DNA from 2 places in the Peptoniphilus sp. HMSC062D09 genome. Region 1 is predicted to be linked to the other one. Evidence: predicted binding sites of a transcription regulator. Region 1 holds the regulator's gene; the other holds the start of a gene.
What was found. The regulator HrcA, encoded in region 1, represses chaperone genes, less so after heat shock. The targets are predictions, from matches to a motif close to ATTAGCACTCNATANTATNGAGTGCTAAT.

Region 1 (4,346 bases):
CGATAATATCTTCAATTTCTTCTTTTATCTCGTCAGGTCTTGCACTAGGAAGGTCTATTTTATTTATTACAGGCACAAGTTCAAGGTCTTGGTCAACGGCAAGATAGACATTGGCAAGAGTTTGTGCCTCAACACCTTGGGCAGCATCTACAACTACAATGGCGCCTTCGCAAGCTGCAAGGGAACGAGAAACTTCATAGTTGAAGTCCACATGACCTGGAGTGTCAATTAAGTTTAAGATGTATTCCTTGCCATCTCTGTCGTCCTTGTAGATAAGTCTAATTGCCTTTAATTTAATTGTAATTCCTCTCTCGCGCTCAAGATCCATGGAGTCTAAAACTTGCTCATCCATTTCTCTCTTAGTGAGCATGCCCGTTGACTCGATGAGCCTGTCGGCAAGAGTGGATTTGCCGTGGTCAATATGTGCTATTATTGAAAAATTTCTTATATTATTTTGATTTCTCAAATTTTTACCTCCGTTCTAGGGGATTTTTATTTTATTAGAGTTTCAATTTTTCCTCTATTTTTTAGAGGTAAAATCCTATAAACTGCTGCTGATTTTATTCTCTTTTTTTCGATTGGTCCAAAGTATCTGGAGTCTACGCTCATGCCAGGGAGTCTGTTATCGCCCATGACAAAATATTCATCATCCTTTAAAACAAATTTTTCTTCATCAGATTCTGTATAATCACTTGAAGTATAAGCTTCTTCTAAAACTTTTCCATTTAAAAGGACCTTTCCATCTATAAATTCTATGGTGTCGCCAGGCTTTCCTATAAGTCTTTTGATGTAGTTTCTGTTGTCATTTGGCGCATCGATTACAACAATTTCGCCACGAGGTATGTCAGTAAACCTCTTGTAGGAAAGGCAAATCAATTTGTCCTTTTCATTTAAGGTTGGGTGCATTGACTCTCCATTTACAACAGCTATATTAAAAATAAAATTTCTCACAAAGAGTGCAATTAAAACTGCAGCTACAATTGTGATAATAAAAGATGTAGTTTCACTTTTTTTCAATTAAATCATCTCCAATTACTAATTTTAACATAAATAGCTTGAAGATTGGAATAAATTTAATTTATAGCTATTAGTATTCAATGAGAAGGAAGAGGATTCAATAAGATGAGATAAAAAAATTTCAGGGTCTTGTTAAAAAATTTTGAGAAGCAAGTAATTAATTTTAAAAAATCAAGAGTTTACACACAGAGACTAGGGATAATAAAAATTATATTAAGTTAAAATTTAAAGTAATCTCATAAAAATAAAATTAAAAAAATTTCTAGAATAATTTTCTAGAATAAAAGAAAAAAATTTTTGAAATATCCTTGACAAAGCTTTTGGAAGAGGGTACTATATAAATAGATTAGCACTCGACATTAATGAGTGCTAACAAAGGAGGAAATTATGGATACTAGAAAAATAAATATTTTAAATGCCATAATTGAGGCATACATTGATATGCCCACTCCCGTCGGGTCACGAACTCTATCCAAAGATTACGACCTTGGAGTTAGTTCAGCGACAATAAGAAATGAAATGGCAGATCTTGAAGATCTTGGTTTTTTAAATAAGCCACATCAATCAGCTGGAAGAATTCCTTCTGACAAGGCTTATAGATTTTATGTTGATGAGTTTTTTAAAAGTTTAAATGAATTTCATGACATAGATGCTTCAGAAAAAATCAAGGACAGACTTTTATACACTTCAAGAAATATTGAAGACTTTTATAAAAATTCTGTAAACTTACTTGCCAGCGTCAGCAACTGTACGGCATATCTTATTACACCACAAAAGGCTGACACCAAGATAAAGAGACTTACTCTAGTAAAGATTGATGAAAAAACAGCCCTCTTAGTTCTAATAGGGGACAAGGGAGTTATTGAGAGATATTTTTTAGAAATTGAAAATATTCCTGACGAAGATTTTTATTATATAGAGAAGGTTTTAAATGAAAAGATGTCGGGAATTGATTTTGACAAAATTGAATCACTTAAGATTTCTCTTTCCGATGACATGATTAGGCATGGAAATTTTATTTCCAATGTTGTAAAAATTGCAAGCAAGTTTAATAAAAAGGTCTCATCCATTGAAATTTATTATGACGGCCTCACTAATATTTTAAATTTTGACGAATATAGGGATCTTGACAAGGCTAAAGATTTTATGAGTTTAGTTGAGGACAGAGACAGTTTATTTCAAATCTTAAATAATGATAATTTCACAGGAGATGTGGAAGTGATTATTGGTTCAGAAAACAGTGCAAGTCTTATGAAAGAAAACACCATCATTCGGGCACCTTTTGCCAAGGACTTTGGCATCTATGGCAGCATTGGACTAATTGGACCAGTTAGAATTGATTACACGAGATTGGTTAAGGTGGTTAAAACTTTTAGCGACGCTTTGACGAGAGGATTAAAAGAAATGTGAGGGAGTACATGACAAATGAAGATATAAAAAAAGATAACTTAGATGAAAATAAAGAATTAGAAAATGAAAATATAGAAGATGTAGTTAAAGAGGAAGAAGTTCAAGATGATAGTCAAGAAGTTACCAATGACTCATCTGATGATGAAAAGTACCAAGATTTAATGGACAAGTTCATGAGACTTCAAGCAGACTTTGCAAACTACAAGAGAAGAACTGAAGCTCAAAAGACTGAATATGTTGAGCTTGGAGTTAAAAAAATAGTAAATGACTTACTTCCCGTTCTTGACAATTTTGAGAGGGCTCTAGATTCCATTGGAGAAAAGGACTCAACTTATGACGGGATATTGATGATAAAGGATCAACTTACTGATGTCCTTAAAAAGGAAGGTATAGTTGAGATGAAGGCACTTGGTGAAGAGTTCGACCCAACTTATCACCACGCAGTATTAACTGAAGATTCTGATGAATACGACAGTGGCTATGTAATTGAAGTTTTACAAAAGGGTTATTTAATTAATGACAAAACGTTAAGACCTGCAATGGTCAAAGTTTCACAATAAGTGAATTATTTAGGAGGTAATTTATATGGGAAAAATAATTGGTATTGATTTAGGAACAACTAACTCTGCAGTAGCAGTAATGGAAGGCGGAGACGCTGTAATAATTCCAAACATCGAAGGTAATAGAACTACACCTTCTGTTGTAGCTTTTACAAAAGATGGAGAAAGATTAGTAGGAGAAACTGCTAAGAGACAAGCTATCACAAACCCAGACAGAACTATTTCATCTATTAAGAGACACATGGGTTCTGACTTTAATGTAAAAATAGATTCAAAAACTTACACACCACAAGATATTTCAGCTATGATTTTACAAAAATTAAAATCTGATGCAGAATCTTATCTTGGCGAAAAAATTACTGAAGCAGTAATCACTGTTCCAGCTTATTTTACAGATGCTCAAAGACAAGCAACTAAGGACGCAGGAAGAATAGCAGGACTTGATGTTAAGAGAATAGTAAACGAACCAACTGCAGCTGCTCTTGCTTATGGAGAAGACAAGGACACAGAAGCTCAAACAGTAATGGTTTACGACCTTGGCGGTGGTACTTTCGACGTATCAATTCTTGAACTTTCTGATGGAGTATTTGAAGTACACGCAACTCGTGGTAACAACAAACTTGGTGGAGATGATTTTGACAATAGAGTTATCGACTATATAGCAGAAGAATTTAAGAAGGAAAATGGCATTGACTTAAAGGCTGACAAAATGAGTCTTCAAAGACTTAAGGAAGCTGCTGAAAAGGCTAAGAAGGAACTTTCTTCTACAATGTCAACTAATATCAACCTTCCATTTATTACAGCATCACAAGCTGGTCCACTTCACTTAAATATGGACTTAACTCGTGCTAAATTTGATGAACTTACAGCAGACCTTGTAAAGATGACTGAAGGACCTGTTAAGGATGCACTTTCTGATGCAGGACTTTCTGCAAGTGACATTGACAAAGTTCTTCTAGTTGGTGGTTCAACAAGAATTCCAGCAGTACAAGAATGTATTAAAAAATTAACTGGCAAACAACCTCAAAAGGACATCAACCCAGACGAATGTGTTGCTCTTGGTGCAGCTATTCAAGGTGGAGTTCTTTCAGGTGATGTAAAAGACTTGTTACTACTTGATGTAACACCACTTTCTCTAGGAATTGAAACAATGGGTAACATCACAACAAGACTTATTGAAAGAAATACAACTATTCCAACTAAGAAGTCACAAGTATTTACAACTGCAGCCGATAACCAAACTTCTGTAGAAATTCACGTACTTCAAGGTGAAAGACAAATGGCTAAGGACAATGTAACTCTTGGCAGATTTACCCTTGATGGAATTGCTCCAGCAAGAAGAGGAGTGCCACAAATTGA
Region 2 (4,346 bases), on a different contig from region 1:
TCTGAATATTTATATAAAACTTGTTCATTAGTTTTTTCCATTATTTGAGACCTCCTAAAACTTCAAGAGCAGCTTCTTTAATTTCTTCCACATTTGGAATTACGCCGCCTTGTCTTCCAAAGAAGTGAACCTTTTGTCTACCTTCAACTGCAATCTTGACATCGTCAGTCATTTGACCTTGGTTCATTTCGCAAACTAAAATGTCTTTGCAATTTGGATTTATTCCCTTGAAAGCTTCATAAGGATATGGCCAGCAAGTTATTGGACGGATAAGACCAACTTTGTGACCTTCTTTTCTTAAGTGTTCAATTGCACTCTTTGCAATTCTAGCAGTAGTTCCATAGGCACTGATAACTAAATCAGCATCTTCAATTCCATCAACTTCTACTCTAATTTCATTTTCAGTAACTTGTCTATATTTTTCAATTAAGTGTTTGTTGTGTTCTTCAAGTTCATCAGCAGAAAGATAAATTGAGTTTATAATATTTCTTTCGCCATGATTCTTTCCCTTGCCTCTTGTTGCCCAAGTTTTTTCAGGAAGATCCATTTTTTCTTGCATGCCAAATTCAACTGGTTCCATCATTTGTCCAAGTACACCGTCACTCATAATAACGACAGGATTTCTGTACTTGTCTGCTAGGTCAAAGCCAAGTTCAATTAAATTTACAAGTTCTTGCACAGAAGATGGTGCCAAAGTAATAGTTCTGTAGTCACCATTTCCGCCGCCTCTAGTTGATTGGAAATAATCAGTTTGAGAAGGTTGAATAGATCCAAGTCCTGGACCGCCTCTCATCATATTTACAATTACGCAAGGAAGTTCTGCCCCTGCCATATAAGAAATACCTTCTTGCATTAGTGAAACTCCAGGAGAAGAAGATGAAGTCATAACTCTTGCTCCAGCTCCTGCAGCACCATAAAGCATATTTATAGCTGCAACTTCAGACTCAGCTTGTAAAAAACATCCGTCAACCTTTGGAAGTTCCCTTGATAAGTATTCAGGAATTTCAGATTGAGGAGTAATAGGATAACCGAAAAAATATTTACAACCAGCTTCTATAGCTGCTGCACCAACTGCTTCGTTTCCCTTCATAAGTACTTTTGTCATGTAAACACCCCTTAAGAAATTTTATAAACTGTAATAATTGAATCAGGACAAGTTATTGCACAGTTTTGGCAAGCAATACAATCTTCTGGTCTCTTTGCCATTGCAGGTGCATAACCCTTTTTGTTGATAGTGTCCACATCAATTTCAATTACATTTTTAGGACATACAGTTACGCATAGTCCACAACCCTTACATCTGTCGCTTTCAAACTCAACTCTTCCTTTAGCCATTATTTACCTCCTATAACATCCAATCTTCTCTAAAATATAAGTCTATTGGAAAAACTTCTGCTGCTAAATTTAAAGCCCTAACTTCCTTCTCTATGCTTCTTAGGCAGACTGCATAGACATAGGGAAGATTTAACTTCTCTGAAACCTCTCTGGCAAGCTCATCGCCATACAAGAGATCATCTGCTTTAGTCTCCTTCAAAAAGTGAGTAGTGTTAATTATTCCCGTCACCTTGGTTTGTGAGTGGCCTTCCACTTGTCCAATGAGATCTCTCACAGACTGAAAGTCCTTAGTCTCTGGTCTATTTCTATTGATGACAAAGTAGTGGTCGTAGCCCTCTCTTTTTAAAATATCTCTATACCTGCCAAGAGAAAGTGAACCCTTAGGATTGCCGCCAACATCTAATACAGCTCTGTAGTTTTTATTTTCAAGCGGTTTTAAAATTGCTGCATCAACTGCTGGTATATCCAAGGCATTTTTTTCACGCATACTAGATGAAAATGATTCCACTCCGTGCTCGCTTAAAAAATCCATTTTCTCTCTCAGTCTAAAGTATGTATTAATAATATCAAGATCAACTGCTGCAACCTTATCAAAGTACCTTCTAAGGTACAAGGCATAGTTAATTGCAAACTCTGTCTTTCCACTGCCAAAGTGTCCTGTAATAATTTTTATCCTATTGCCTGTTTCTACTTCAGTAAACATTTCTCCTCCCTTCTAAAACACCAACTATATTATACATCAATTGAAAACATTTGAAAACAATTGCAGGTTTATTTTAAATTAATTATTCCATTTTATTTAATTTCTCCCCATAAAAATTTTTTGTCTTCTTAAAAATATTTTGATAAATCAGCTTGTTTTAGAGCTTAAAAAAATTTCACAAAATTAATATATTTTTCTTAAAAATAAATTTTTGCCGGTAAAAAATTTTTTGAGGAATTTTAAATTTAGGGCGAAAAAATATTTTTTTGAGAAAATTTTATGTAAAAAAATAAAAATCTCATAAAAATTTGACTATTTATATGAAAAGATATATATTATTAGCAAACATACTTATCGAGTGCTAATAATTTTGAAAATTTTGAAAATTTTGAGAAAAATAAAATTGAAGAAAGGTGATTAAATGAAAAATAAAAAATACAATGCTGAAACCGAAAGACTAATGGACTTAATGATCAACTCCATTTACACAAATAAAGAAATATTTTTGCGTGAGTTAATTTCAAATGCCTCTGACGCCATGGACAAGATGTACTACATCGCCCTTAACGACGACAAGGTGAAATTCAACCACGAAGATTATTTTATAAGAATTAGACCTGACAAGGAAAAGAGAACTATTAGCATTGAAGATAACGGCATAGGCATGACTGAAGATGAACTTGTGAAAAACTTAGGCACAATAGCAAAGTCTGGTTCCCTTGATTTTAAAAACCTAAATGAAAAAAATGAGGACCACGAAATAATTGGACAATTTGGCGTGGGCTTTTACTCTGCCTTTATGGTTGCAGATGAAATTACTGTCCTCACAAGGTCCTATAAGGAAGATGGGGCACACCTTTGGAAGTCCAAGGGTGCCAAGGGCTACACAATTTCTGATGGAGAAAAAGATGGTCACGGCACAATAGTGACTATCCACTTAAAGGAAAACACAAAAGACGAGGACTATGACAAGTACCTTGACGAATACGAAATAAGAGATCTTGTCAGCCACTACTCCAACTACATCTCCTATCCAATAAAGATGGAAGTGGAAAAGAAAAGACCAACAGATGATTCCACAGAAGAGGATCCAAAATTTGAATCCTATAGAGAAGATGATGTCCTCAACTCCTCTGTTCCAATGTGGAGAAAAAATAAAAATGAATTGAAGGAGGAAGACTACAACAACTTCTTTAGGCAAAGACACTTTGGTTTTGAAGATCCCCTTGCCCACCTTCACATCAGCGTGGAAGGCATGATTTCCTTTAAGGCCATCCTATACATTCCATCAAGAAGACCTTTTGACTTCTTGAGCCCTGATAGAAAGGGCGGACTTGAACTTTATTCCAACGGAGTTTTAATCATGGAAAAATGCGAAGACCTACTTCCAGATTATTTGAACTTCGTCAAGGGTGTAGTGGACTCTGAAGACATTTCCCTAAATATTTCTCGTGAAATGCTACAAAAAACTCGCGAACTTCAACTTATAAAGAAAAACATAGAAAAGAAAATCCTAGAGGAACTTGGGAAAATTCTTAAAAATGACAGGGAAAAATATGCAGAATTCTTCAAAAACTTTGGCGTAAGCTTAAAATCTGGTGCCTACGAAAACTTTGGCGCCGACAAGGACAAGCTAAAAGACCTATTTATCTATGACACAACAAAGAGAGGGAATGTGGCCTTTAACGAATACAGAAAGGACATGGGACCAGACCAAGACTTCATCTATTACGCCAATGGCACATCTCTTGATTCCGTCAAGGACCTTCCACAAATAAAACACTTCATGGAAGAAGGCATTGAAGTCCTTGCCCTAACTGACCCTATAGACGAATTTGTCATCAAAATGCTTGATGAGTACGATGGCAAGAAATTCAAGTCAATTTCTGAAACAGAAGTTAAGGAAGAAGACGAAAAAAATCTTGGCGACTATGTAAAGAAGATGAAGGACCTTTTATCTGGCGAAGTTTCATCAATAAAGGAAAATCCAAATCTAAAAGATGACGCAGCTTACTTGTCAAGCAGGGGCGAAATCTCCATAGAAATGGAAAAGACTCTTAGCCACATGCCAAATAACGAAGCCTTTAAGGCAGACAAGGTTTTGGAAATAAATCCAAACCACCCTGCCGTTAAAAAATTAAAGGACATGGACAAGGACTCAGAAGAATTTAAAACTTATACAGAATTACTTTACGACGGCGCAAGACTTGTGGCAGGTCTTGACATAAAAGACCCAATCGCCTACGCAAGAAATGTATCAAAGTTGATGTAAAAGATTTTATGTAAAATAGTTAAAATTTAAAGACAA

Region 2: the regulator HrcA is predicted to act here: its motif matches at 2,376-2,404, upstream of htpG (molecular chaperone HtpG).

What each region holds. Positions count from the first base shown of each region.
Region 1 covers NZ_KV804730.1:76,508-80,853, forward strand. Annotated here, with positions in the region: gene lepA (translation elongation factor 4) at 1-466, opposite strand, end outside; gene lepB (signal peptidase I) at 493-1,017, opposite strand; gene hrcA (heat-inducible transcriptional repressor HrcA) at 1,405-2,427, shown strand; gene grpE (nucleotide exchange factor GrpE) at 2,436-2,987, shown strand; gene dnaK (molecular chaperone DnaK) at 3,013-4,346, shown strand, end outside.
Region 2 covers NZ_KV804740.1:7,611-11,956, reverse strand. Annotated here, with positions in the region: gene HMPREF2801_RS07695 (thiamine pyrophosphate-dependent enzyme) at 1-41, opposite strand, end outside; gene HMPREF2801_RS07690 (3-methyl-2-oxobutanoate dehydrogenase subunit VorB) at 41-1,105, opposite strand; gene HMPREF2801_RS07685 (4Fe-4S dicluster domain-containing protein) at 1,117-1,335, opposite strand; gene HMPREF2801_RS07680 (ATP-binding protein) at 1,346-2,038, opposite strand; gene htpG (molecular chaperone HtpG) at 2,460-4,310, shown strand.